Regions from separate parts of the Brucella cytisi genome, predicted to be linked through region 2. Evidence: predicted binding sites of a transcription regulator. Region 2 holds the regulator's gene; each other region holds the start of a gene.

Region 1 (4,213 bases), on a different contig from region 2:
CGCTCGGTAATCTTGAACCGGCTTCCGTCGCCGCGCATCTCGGCGATGGGCTGCTTTCGATAGCCGAAGAAAAGGCACTTTGGGGCCGCTATGGCCTATAAAAATAAAGCGAAGGCGAAATTCAGCAGCGATTTTCGAACCAAAGCTTTGAATTCCTTCGTTTCACCATGATATGGTGTCTGAAAGTGGGGTGGGCCGCTTCCCGCCCCTTCATGAACATCCCGCATTTCGACTTTTGCGATCCGGCAATCCGAAATGCGACCCTTAAGGACTTGAGGCCATGCCCCAGCTCATTTTTCTGCTGCTGATCATCGCCGCCGCCTGGTACGGCTACCGCTCGTTCAAGCGTGAAGCCTCGCGCGTATCCCAGCGTGTGCGTCAGGCAGAAAAGGAAGCGCAGAACCGGGCTCACGGAACACTCGTGCAAGACCCTAAAACCGGCGAATATTACGTCAAGAAGGACTGACCTTTCCACCACGAACAATTGCCGGCGAAGCGGTGCGATCGCCATGTTTTCTCGCGTCCCGGTTCCCTAGCAGACATGACCCATTCTACGACAACCGAAACGCCCGCAAATGCCGGGTTCGCACATGTGGTGACGCGTCTTGCCCCAGCCAAGATCAATCTCGCGCTGCATGTGACGGGGCGTCGAGATGATGGCTACCATCTACTCGATATGCTGGTGGTCTTTGCGCGCTATGGCGACCTCATCCGTATCGAGCACTCCGAAAAGGACAGCTTCACTGTCAGCGGTCCTTTTGCAAAGGGCATACCGCTCGATGGCGGCAATCTGGTTCTCAAGGCGCGCGACGCCTTGCACGAGCATGCACAAAGGGCTTTGCCGCCCGTCGCCATTCATCTGGAGAAGAACCTGCCGATTGCGTCGGGCATAGGCGGCGGATCGAGCGATGCCGCAGCAACGCTGCTCGCACTTGATGCGTTGTGGGGGCTTGGTCTCGGTTTCGAGCAACTCGCCGCGATGGGGCTTACCCTTGGCGCCGATCTGCCCATGTGCCTGCATGGCGCATCGAAGGGCACACCATTAGCCGCACGTGGCATCGGTGAAAGCCTGACCCCGGTTGCGGGATTGCCAGCCGTGCCCATGCTCCTCGTCAATGATGGAACCGCTGTTGCAACGCCGGATGTCTTTCGCGCACTCGACAAACGCGACCATCCAGCGCTGAAATTCGCCTCCCATGCAGATATTGCCCCCCTTTGCGCCTATCTGGAGACGACCCGCAACGACCTTCTGCCTCCAGCCCTAAAACTTGCCCCCCAGATCGGTGACAAACTTGACCTGCTTCGCGCAAGCGGATCGCTTTATGCGCAGATGTCCGGTTCAGGTGCGACCTGTTATGCGATCTTTGAAGATATGGCTGCTGCAGAGCGCGCAGCAGCGCAACTTTCCGCCGAAAGACCCGACTGGTTCGTCATTTCGACCTATAGTGCCCCTTCTCCAAAATAATTTCTGAACGGCTCTCCCAACCAAAAGCCTGAAAATGCCCTATTGTTCACTTGGACAATACATTGGGACAGACTGTTCGCTCTTTTTGAGAAAACCGCCTTTTTCAGCTGCATCAGAACGACGAACAAACGCCGCTCCATCTTCCACGGAGATAGGAAAATGAAAAAGATTGTTGTTGCTGCCGCTGCCCTCGCTCTTAGCGCCGGTGCTGCTTTCGCTGAAAACCCGCATCTCGGCGAACCTGCCAATCTCTATGCGAACGACCGTACGCCGGTCGCAACGCAGAGCCAGAAGCTCTCGACTACGCGGCTCCTGCCTCGATAGAGGCTCCAGTCCATCAGGATGGTTCGGCTCATCGCGTTGGCGATACTTCGCCCTCCTCTCACCAGAACTAATCCGGTCGGCATGTATGCCGAAAAAGGCTAAGCTTCAGGTTTCACCTTTCTGTTTTGGTCAGTCTTCGTCGGGCGGCAGAATGGGGTGTTTGAGGCGGACAGACCGTAAATGTTGCGGAAGCTGATCAAACGCCACGCTGTCGAGCAATAGCGGCTTTACAAGGTCCAACCGGACTAGGAGCCCGGCATCAAGTGTCGCTTTGCGGCCAACGATTTTCCGAACCAAACCGAAACCGCCATCTTCCGGCAGTGAAAAGCGCGCGGCGGCGCCATCATTATCCATGTGACGGCGGAGGACTTCCTCCCACCCCTCCTGCGGAATAGCGCCCGGTTTCAGCAATAGTACCCACTGCGTTCGAATTTCATCGAGCGCAATCTCAATATCCGTTTCAGCATAAAAGGCGCAGCCTGCACCTAGTGCGACGAGAGCGGTTTCATCTGACGATCCCCGGTCGATAACGGTAACACGACGCAGCAGCCCCTCCACGACGGCAGGCACCAAAGCCGAAAGCGTGTGGGCTAGCGCTCTTTCAGAATTCAGGGTTTCAATGACGACAGACAACATGCGCGCTTCATATATCAAGAACGCGTGAACGGGAAGCTGCTGCTCGTATGTTCTTGCTTTGTTCTCAATCTTGGGATAGGAATAGATTCATCAAAACAGAGTCGCATGGCAGCACGGCACGCGCAACAGAACAGTTCTTAGCCCTGAAAGGGTGTGCTGTTTCCCGGTTTGCTTTCGCCGTGATTGCACAGGGAGACGAAGATGGAAGTGATCCAGCAGGCAGATATCATCAAACAGGCCGACCGGGCTGCCTTCGGTAACGGGCGCGCGGATCACGCCAACGCGATGATCGGTGAGGCAGGCCTGCGCATTGATCACGCCCGCAGGCGCGGACGCGGCGCGGGCATCAACCCTACCGGACGCTTCGAACCGACAACGCGGCATGATTTCGATGATGGTTGGACCACGCTTGAGGAACTACCGCCGTTCAAGACCGATGTGCAGATCGAAAAACCGCGCACGATCATCACCCGCAATGATTCACCTGACATCAATTTCGACCGCTCGATCAATCCATATCGCGGTTGCGAGCATGGCTGCATCTATTGCTTTGCCCGACCAACCCATAGCTATATGGGGCTTTCTGCTGGTCTCGACTTCGAATCCCGCCTGTTTGCGAAACCGGATGCCGCGCGCCTTCTGGAACGCGAGCTGGCCAAGCCCAGTTATCAGCCGAAAACCATCGCTATCGGCACCAACACTGATCCTTATCAGCCGGTCGAGAAGAAATGGCGTATCATGCGCGAAATTCTTGAAGTGCTGGAGGCTGCCAATCATCCGGTTGGCATCGTGACAAAATCTGCTCTGGTTGTCCGTGACATCGATATTTTGAGCCGCATGGCTGAGAAAGGGCTGGCCAAGGTCGCCTTGTCGGTCACGACGCTCGATGCTCATCTGTCCCGTACAATGGAACCACGCGCCTCTACGCCGACGCTGCGGCTTCAAGCCATCCGCAAACTGGCCGATGCGGGCATTCCTGCCTCCATCATGATGGGCCCGGTCATTCCGGGCATAAACGATCACGAGATCGAACGCATTCTGGACGCCTCTTATGCACAAGGTGCACGCGAGGCAGGCTATGTTTTGCTGCGCCTGCCGCTCGAAGTAGCACCGTTGTTCAAGGACTGGCTGCTGCGCAATTATCCAGATCGTTACCGTCACGTCATGTCGCTGGTGCGTTCTATGCGCGACGGCAAGGATTATGACGCCGAATGGGGCAAGCGCATGCGTGGCACAGGCCCCTACGCCTGGCAGATCGGACGCCGTTTCGAGATAACCGCGCGCAAGCTAGGCTTCAATGCACGTCGCCTTCAGTTGCGCACCGATTTGTTCGAGCCAGTCGAAAAGGGAGGCAAACAGCTTTCGCTATTTTAGTAGAAGCACACATAGAGGCTCCAAAAGGCGAACTTCACCTTGGACTGGTGTCGCCTTTCAAACTGAATACCCTATCAGTCGACAGCTCAACTCCCGTCTGACTTCGTGTCGGACGGAGGGCTACCTGCTTTCACGCCACCATCCTCGAGCAGGGCCCTTGCGGAGAATCGGAAGCAATGCGAGCATAGCCGCCAAATGAAATGCTCGGCTTCTGATTCTCCGCTCCTCTTTGATATCCCACTCGCGCCTGACTTTTCCGAAGAGAAAAGACTGCTTTCACGCGGACTGAAACACATCGTCGGTATAGATGAAGCCGGACGTGGCCCCTTGGCTGGTCCCGTGGTTGCCGCTGCGGTCGTTCTTGATATCGATGACCTTCCAGACGGCCTGGATGATTCCAAGCGTCTCACGGCT
Region 2 (4,213 bases):
CATCGCGTCTGCTCGGCGTCAACAATCGCAATTTGCGTACATTTGAGGTCGATCTGGCCGTTTCGGAACGGCTGTCGAAGATGGCGCCAGCCGATCGCGTTCTGGTCGGTGAAAGCGGCATATTCACACACGAAGATTGCCTGCGTCTGAAAAAGTCTGGAATCGGGACATTCCTCATCGGAGAGAGCCTCATGCGGCAGGCCGATGTTGCAGCAGCTACCCGTGAACTGCTGTCTGGCAAGGCTTGACTGATGATGTCCAAACTCACCCATATTGACCAGACCGGCGCTGCCAATATGGTGGATGTTGGTGCCAAGGACGAGACTGAACGACAGGCTGTGGCCGAAGGCTCGGTCAGAATGAAGCCGGAAACGCTGTCGCTCATTCTGGAAGGCAACGCTGCTAAGGGTGACGTCATTGGCGCCGCGCGTCTGGCTGGCATCATGGCGGCTAAAAGGACCGCCGATCTGATTCCCCTCTGCCATCCACTGATGCTGACCAAAGTAGCTGTCGAAATCGAGCCGGATCAGACATTGCCCGGTTTTCGCGTTCGTGCGCTGGCCAAGCTCAAGGGGCGCACCGGCGTGGAAATGGAAGCCCTCACCGCCGTTTCTGTCACATGTCTTACGATCTATGACATGGCCAAAGCCGTCGACAAACATATGGAGATCGGCGGCATCCGCGTTACCGAAAAGAGCGGCGGTAAATCAGGTGACTGGACAGCATAAACCGCTAGACTTTGCTCTGGATCAACTCATCTGGACAGATTCTGTGGTCTAGACGGGTCAACAATTCAGTTCGAGAGGAAACGCCATGTCCCTTCTCCCGGTCGATGAAGCACTGGCCCGCATCCTGAAATCCGCAGAACCGCACGGCAAAGAGCAGGTCGCCTTGTCAGATGCAGGTGGGCGCGTGGTTGCAACACCTGTTTTGGCACATTTTCTGCAGCCGCCGTTCGACGGATCGGCCATGGACGGTTACGCCCTGATCGCGCCAGACAACATCTCTTATCCCGTCGAGTTCGACATCATCGGCGAGTCGGCTGCGGGAAATCGTTTCGAAGGTGAACCGGGAATTGGTCAGGCGGTCCGGATTTTCACCGGCGCGCCACTGCCCAAAGGCACGGATACGATCGTCATTCAGGAACACACTGAGCGCTCGGGTAACCGGCTAACCGTTCACGAAGGCATAGAACCGGGACGACATATACGCCGCGCAGGCCTCGATTTTTCACCCGATAACATCGTTATTCCGAGCGGGCGGGCGCTGGATGCTGCGGCCCTGTCGCTGGCAGCGGCCAGCGGCAATGCGAAAATCGACGTGTTTCAAAAGCCCCAAATAGCAATCATTGCGACCGGCGATGAACTGGTTCCACCGGGGGAAACACCCGGAAAAGACCAGATCGTTGCATCGAACAGCGTTGGAATCGCCGAGATAGTAAGACGAGCCGGCGGGGCGCCACATGATAAAGGGATCATTCCGGATGATCCTGCCAAAATCGAACGGGCAATAGCAGACAGCCTGCAAAGCGGCATCGACATTCTGGTGACGATCGGTGGCGCTTCCGTCGGTGACCGGGATTTTGTGCATGGAGCACTGCAGAAACAGGGCGTCAATCTCGACTTCTGGAAGATCGCCATGCGGCCCGGCAAGCCCCTGATGTATGGGCGCATCGAAGTGAACGGCAAGATCGTGCATGTCATCGGCCTGCCGGGTAATCCCGTCTCGAGCCTCGTCTGCAGCCTCGTTTTTCTCCGTCCGCTCGTCGCCAAGCTTGCCGGAATGAACCTCGATGCCGATATCCGACCTGCAAAGCTGGGCACTGACCTGCCTGCGAATGACCACCGCCGCGATTATATCCGGGCCACAATCGAATCAAACCCTGATGGAACGCTGACAGCCAAGCCATTTCCGGTCCAAGATTCGTCCATGCTTTCAGCTCTCGTCGGTTCAAAAGCGCTTCTCATCAGGGATGAAAACGCTCCTGCTGCCACTGTTGGCGATGATTGTCGCGTTCTCATGCTGTAGATCGAGCGCAATTCTCAGTGTCACTAAAGCTTGAGAAAACAGATCTAAATCATCATAAAATATATGTTATTCGAAGCAGCATCTGACACGCCTTGCCCGTGATGGTCTTGCCCTGAAATATTCCGTTCAATCTCACCCTGAGCGTTAATGGTTTTAAAACCATTGCAGAACAAGACTGGAACATATAGTGTTCGTTCTGGTTTTGTTTTTCTCGATTCTTGGCCGGGAGGGTGTCGCGCATGTTAACCCGTAAACAGCACGAGCTTCTGCTGTTCATTCATGAACGTCTAAAAGAAACGGGCATTCCCCCGTCTTTCGATGAAATGAAGGAAGCGCTCGATCTGGCTTCAAAATCGGGTATCCATCGTCTGATCACCGCCCTTGAGGAGCGTGGATTTATTCGCCGTCTGCCGAACAGGGCGCGTGCGCTTGAGGTGTTACGTCTGCCGGATTCCATCGCTCCGGGCCTCAATACACAAAAGAAGTTCGCTCCCAGCGTTATCGAAGGCAGCCTGGGCAAAACGCCTCCGCCACCGGCACGCCCCGCCCCCGTGGCTACCAATGACGACACGTCTGGAACTGTGTCCGTACCGGTCATGGGGCGAATTGCTGCGGGTGTACCGATTTCAGCAATCCAGAATCAGACACACTCCCTCAGCCTTCCGCCCGAAATGATCGGTGCGGGCGAGCATTACGCGCTTGAGGTCAGAGGTGATTCAATGATCGACGCCGGCATTTTCGACGGTGATACCGTCATCATTAAACGCGGTGATTCAGCAAACCCCGGCGAAATCGTGGTGGCACTTGTCGATGACGAGGAAGCGACTTTGAAGCGCTTTCGCCGCAAGGGTGCATCCATCGCTTTGGAAGCCGCAAATCCGGCATACGAAACCAGAATATTTGGCCCGGACCGCGTTCGTGTACAGGGCAAGCTTGTGGGCTTGATCCGCCGCTACTAGATCGTAGTGTAGCCGGTTTTGGAGATAAGCTCCGAGTTCAAACAATGGAGCGGCTCCAGTTAAGAACAGAAACGTGGAACCGCTCTTTATTTAGTTGCAGCGCGTTGGTTCATCGCTAACACCTGATGAACAAACTCCAGCATTTTGAGCGGAGTGGGATTTTGGCTTGTACTCGCGCTCGGACAAGCCACGTGCTGGACGCGAATGGATGCGGTGCAAATGCCAGGGGCGACTTGGCGCATCAATTGCATAGGTAATTCGGTCCTCCGGCTGCCATTTAGATGTTTGCTGGCTCATCCCGGGCTTTGCGACTTCGTAGATGTCGCCCGATACAGCTTTGAAAGATCGGTTTTGATCTGGCCTTTCTCCGAGCCTGATCTCGACTGCTCCCTTTAGTGCCAGTTCCTGCTTGCTGATACTCAGGATAGTGGAACGTTCGCACGCCAGATCTTTGCCGGAAACGGCGAGAATAACCACATCGCCGATATTGCAGGCTATTTCCAGCATCGCGACATCTGCGGTGTAGGCTAGTGTACGACCATCACACAGACTGATCGTGCAAAGTCCATCTTCGCATTCGAACCCGTCCCCATCAGTTCGCTTTTTGTTTATGCCGGATGGCGGCGCGATGAACTCTTCCACCAGATAAGTGGTTTTCCAATTGTCGATTGTGAACTGTGACTGTCGGCTTCGATTGACTGCGAACTTCCCGTCTGCGAGCCGAACACCCACCAGTTTGGCATCTTCCGAGATCACGATGTCAGGAAAAGGCTCTCTGACGAAAGCAGCAAACCCCAGAACGATGAAGGGCAGCGCCAACGCCTTCAATCTGGTCGACAGAACAACAACCAGAACGAGCGCAATGGCCCAGAGAACGATAGTGAGTGCGGGCATGGCCCCAGGATTGCCATCTGGTGACCACTTTGCAACAAAGGCAGCAATGTGCCTGACTGCAAAAATACCCCAGCCCATTATCTGCAAAGGCACCCAGTCCAGTTGCAATGGCATCAGCACAAGACCAAAGACGGCAAACGGCATCACGAGAAGAGCTATTACAGGCTCAGCGGACATTTCCTACCAAGCCGAACGGCGCTGTATTGTTGAAGTGATAAGCTGCAAAAATCCCGCTCGCCAGTCCGGCAATGAGCGAAGTAGCCGCCGCCGCTGTGATCGGCTTCAGGATTTTTCCAGCGAAGCTATAGGCGGTCTTCCCACGTTTTTCCGTG
Region 3 (4,213 bases), on a different contig from region 2:
AATATACAATTCCAGCCGGACTTTCTGCCTGATCACCGGGCACCGGCTTCAGTCTAGGTATACAGAAGCGAAGAAGCTTTGCCTTTCGGGGCACCACAGTTGGCGGAGTGATGATGGTATGATGTGACAGAAAAGCGGAACGGACCGCACGAGTCGAAGAACCCGCGGTGCTGTCTTGCGCATCAACAGCACGACAATATGATAGGGATCGGTTCTCGCGGACAACATCAGGGCCAGCGGTCATATCGTGCCGTAAAAACAGGCCGGAGACATGACTGCACCCGACCCGCAAAGCTAAAACATCACCAAAATCACATTGCCAAACAGGCGCCATCCAGACATGACAGCGCCATCAGATCGTTTAACCCCGTTTCCAGCTTTTTCGCCATTCAGGAGAAGAGGCGGATATCGGGAAGACTTTGGGTATGGTTGTTACGGTGGAATTTAAAAGCTGATCTTTTATTTCCACATACCGCGTATGCACTTGCGGAGATCGATCAGGCCCTGGCCAGGTCGCCCGCTGCTGGGGGTCTCTGTTGACGCCGCCTTCGGCCAGACTGTCCGTTCGAAAAGAGGTAAAATGTTATGAGGGATGAACCGCGTACGCGCCGCATAAACATGTCGATCCCCTTTGGCTGATTGGCCATATGTGTAAAATCGTTGCGGTGTTATAATATCCAGGTGATCTTTAGCGCGGGTCATAGCGACATAGAGCAAGCGTCGCTCTTCTTCGATATCGTCCTTGACGCCGATACCCAGGTCCGACGGGATACAGCCATCGACGCCATTGAGCAAAAAAACTGCTTTCCATTCCTGCCCCTTGGCTGAGTGTATTGTCGAAAGGATAAGATAGTCCTCATCCTTGTGTGTTCCTTCCGCCTGATCGCTCGTCACGCTCGGCGGGTCGAGCGTCAGTTCGGTCAAAAACCGCTCTCGAGAGGGGTAAGATGCAGCGATCTGTTCCAGCTGTACCAGATCTGCAAGGCGTGCAGGGGCATCATCGTAATTTCGTTCGAGGTGAGGTTCATACCATAGTCGCACGCGTTCGAAGTCCAGAGGCCAGTCGCCGTGCACAATCGTCAGATCGGCCACCAGTTGATATAACTCTGGCCAGCCAGCTGCTGCACGCGATGGTGGCGTAAAGCCTGAGAGGACCTCATCAAGGCTTCTCCCGTCGACAAGATCGAGAACGGTGGCAGCGGAAGAGGGACCAATCCCCGGCAATTGCTGAAGAACGCGGAAACCGGCAACCCTGTCGCGAGGATTCTCAACCCAACGCAGCACCGCCAACACATCCTTTACGTGGGCTGAGTCGAGAAACTTGAGCCCTCCGAATTTCACGAACGGAATATTGCGGCGGGTAAGTTCTACCTCAAGCGGCCCGCTGTGGTGAGACGTGCGAAAGAGAACCGCTTGTGATTTCAGTTTCATACCACATTCGCGATTGGCCAGAACATGTTCCGCTACATAGGCCGCCTGTTCGTTTTCACCTGTGACGGTTACAAGTCTTGGCTTTTCGATGGATTGCCTTTCCGACCAAAGGTTTTTCGTGAAACGCTCGGAGGCAAGATCGATCACCGCATTCGCAGCCTCAAGGATTGGCTGCGTCGAGCGGTAATTCTGGTCAAGAGTGACAACTGATGCAGACGGCTGAAAGTATCCGGGAAATTCGAGAATGTTGCGAACCGTAGCTGCGCGGAACGAATATATAGCCTGGGCGTCATCGCCTACCACCGTCAATCCGCAGCCGTTGGGTTTGAGTGCGAGAAGAACAGAAGACTGAAGACTGTTGGTATCCTGATATTCATCCACCAGAATATGATCGAAACGACTACCAAGCTCGACCGCAATTTCTGGCTCTCTCGTCATTTGGGCCCAGTACAGCAGAAGATCGTCATAGTCGAGGACGTTCTGAACCTGCTTGGCTTCAACATAGGAAGCAAAAAGCTCTTTGAGCTGTTCCTCCCAGCTGCTGCACCAAGGAAAAGCCTCCTTGAGAACGCTCGTTAGCGATTTCTGGGAATTGACCGTCCGCGAGTAAATTGAAAGACAGGTGGATTTTGTTGGAAAGCGATTTTCCTGGCGGGAAAAACCCAACTCATGCCGAATGAGGTTCATCAGATCCGCAGAATCTTCACGATCATGTATCGTGAACGACGGATCAAGACCGATCTGGTGTGCGTACTCACGTAATACCCGTGCGCCTATCGCATGAAAGGTACCAGACCAGTGGAGGGCACCGATCATCACGCTGCCCTCGTTGCCCATTACTGCTGTCGCTATTTTCTCGACGCGACTAATCATTTCGTTTGCAGCACGTCGCGAAAACGTCAGCAAAAGAATACGACGCGGATCCGCGCCATTGACGATAAGATGAGCAACGCGGTGAGCGAGAGTATTCGTCTTACCCGAACCGGCCCCGGCAATAATAAGGAGCGGAGCCGCGGTCTGTTTCACGCCGTGCTCTACAGCAAGGCGTTGTTGCGAATTCAGACGGGACAGGTAGTCAGGAGCCGCTATATTCATCAGGGCGGTCACTTTCAAACTGGGTAATGTTCGACTCAGAGTGATACATTCAACTGAACAAAAAGTGAACACATATCGTGTTTCTAAAGGTGGTCAAACACCATCATGATCTGTCGCAAATTTCTGTCGCTTCTACACCAGGTGTCCTCCCTCCCTTTGGCGACAGGCTTGAGAGCAGATAATCCGGAATGACCGTCTCGTGTTGGGCATGGCATCTTTGACGCGGCCGGTGCAGATTGTGTTCACATCAATGATGGCGGCGACAACCAGGTATAGTGCGGAAGCCCGGATTGAAAGGTTTTGCGGTCGCGGATACGACCGGATGGAATACCCGCAGACCGGAAAGTGACCGACCGGTCTGGAGGTGCTCGTATAAGAAACTGAAGCCAGTCATCCGGTCAATATCGGCCACAAGGTCCGTCAACCGGATGGGCGTATCGCTATTGCTACCCGCCGTGCGAATGTGATTGCGGCTCCCGTTTCCGTGGTTCTGACCGTTGGGACCCGCAATCCTTTTGCGTCGATGCGGGGTTTGCCTCGACTGGCTTCCAGGGGACGTGCCGCTTCACGTAGCTTTTGATCCGTTGCTTTGGCCTTCCGGGTGAGACAGGCCCCGACATTGATAGGAATCGCGACCGGAATTCGGTTCTGGCCCTACAATGTCATAACGCCTCCTCGCAATTTGTCATCTCGCAAAGGCGTCTGGTTAGTCGGTTGGTTTTAACGTCGAAATCAACAAGGCGGGAGACAGCTTCATTAACCCGAGGTCGCAAAGGAAATGCTGCTTGCTGCTTCGCCAAGCCTGGATTCGAGTATCCGTCTTCTCGCTTCGGGAATATCAATAGGGAGTACAAAGCAGATGGTAGCTTCAACGTATCCCCTTGAATCTATAAGAGGAGCGGCCAGACACTGAGTAAAATTATTGATCGCACCGACGGTTCGTGCGATCCGCTTGCCATGGTGAGCGTGGCACTCAGTGATGAAAGCGGCAACGTCCAGAGCGCTGCCGTCAGATAGTAACCGGTCTTCCGGCTCCAGAACGGTCTCGATTTCCCCCTCCGACAGCTGTGATAACATGAGCCGGCCCGACGCTGTCCAAGGGATAGGAATCTGCGACCCGACTTCAGAGCTGATACGCAGCGGGCGGGAACCCGGGCGAGCATGAACGATGACCTGTTTGCCTCGCAACCTGATACATAGTTCGCAAGTTTCGCCAGTCTCCCTGGCCAGATGGTCCACCATTTCTCGTCCACGCGCCACAACATCGTTGGCTCGCAGATAGCTGGCGCCGTAAATCTGCATGACCTTGCCGAAATAGACTTGCGCGTCCCGAACCTCCAGTAAACCGGACTCGCCCAGAATGTTGACGAGATCGTAGATCGTGGATTTTGGCGCGTCGAGTGCTTCGGGCAACGCGGCCAACCGTGCCGGACCACCATTGCTTTGCAGATAGGAGAAAAGCTTGAGGATGCGATCCACTCCCCGTTCGCGCGGCTTCCGCATGACCCGTGTAGCAGCGCCAGATTGTGTCGAAGCCATATAAACCTTTCCGTTCTGACGCAGGTTGCCAAAACTCATGTCATGCGATATCGTCTTAAATATAAGAATACAGTCCAATATATAAGACTGACAAAAGAATACAAGGGAACGACTGAAAAAAGCGGAGGAAAAAATGACCGCGGGCAAC

What was found. The regulator LexA, encoded in region 2, represses DNA repair genes until DNA is damaged. The targets are predictions, from matches to a motif close to TGTTCNNNNTGTGTTCNG.
Positions count from the first base shown of each region.
Region 1: AAE521_RS05225 (glycosyl transferase) is a predicted target of LexA. The motif match lies at 2,474-2,491, and genes of this name have one in related genera.
Region 3: AAE521_RS24365 (ATP-dependent helicase) is a predicted target of LexA. The motif match lies at 2,580-2,597, and genes of this name have one in related genera.

Region 1 is NZ_JBCAUP010000004.1:132,125-136,337, forward strand. Features, by position in the region: gene AAE521_RS05205 (S49 family peptidase) at 1-101, shown strand, start outside; gene AAE521_RS05210 (membrane protein) at 281-466, shown strand; gene AAE521_RS05215 (4-(cytidine 5'-diphospho)-2-C-methyl-D-erythritol kinase) at 542-1,465, shown strand; partial or broken gene AAE521_RS05220 (hypothetical protein) at 1,625-1,860, shown strand; gene AAE521_RS05225 (glycosyl transferase) at 1,919-2,425, opposite strand; gene AAE521_RS05230 (PA0069 family radical SAM protein) at 2,627-3,799, shown strand; gene AAE521_RS05235 (ribonuclease HII) at 3,995-4,213, shown strand, end outside.
Region 2 is NZ_JBCAUP010000002.1:97,179-101,391, reverse strand. Features, by position in the region: gene trpC (indole-3-glycerol phosphate synthase TrpC) at 1-248, shown strand, start outside; gene moaC (cyclic pyranopterin monophosphate synthase MoaC) at 252-728, shown strand; gene AAE521_RS02720 (molybdopterin molybdotransferase MoeA) at 814-2,028, shown strand; gene lexA (transcriptional repressor LexA) at 2,268-2,987, shown strand; partial or broken gene AAE521_RS02710 (ComEC/Rec2 family competence protein) at 3,078-4,213, opposite strand, start outside.
Region 3 is NZ_JBCAUP010000036.1:44,305-48,517, reverse strand. Features, by position in the region: partial or broken gene AAE521_RS24370 (IS110 family RNA-guided transposase) at 1-57, shown strand, start outside; gene AAE521_RS24365 (ATP-dependent helicase) at 460-2,526, opposite strand; gene AAE521_RS24355 (IclR family transcriptional regulator) at 3,283-4,065, opposite strand; gene AAE521_RS24350 (transporter substrate-binding domain-containing protein) at 4,199-4,213, shown strand, end outside.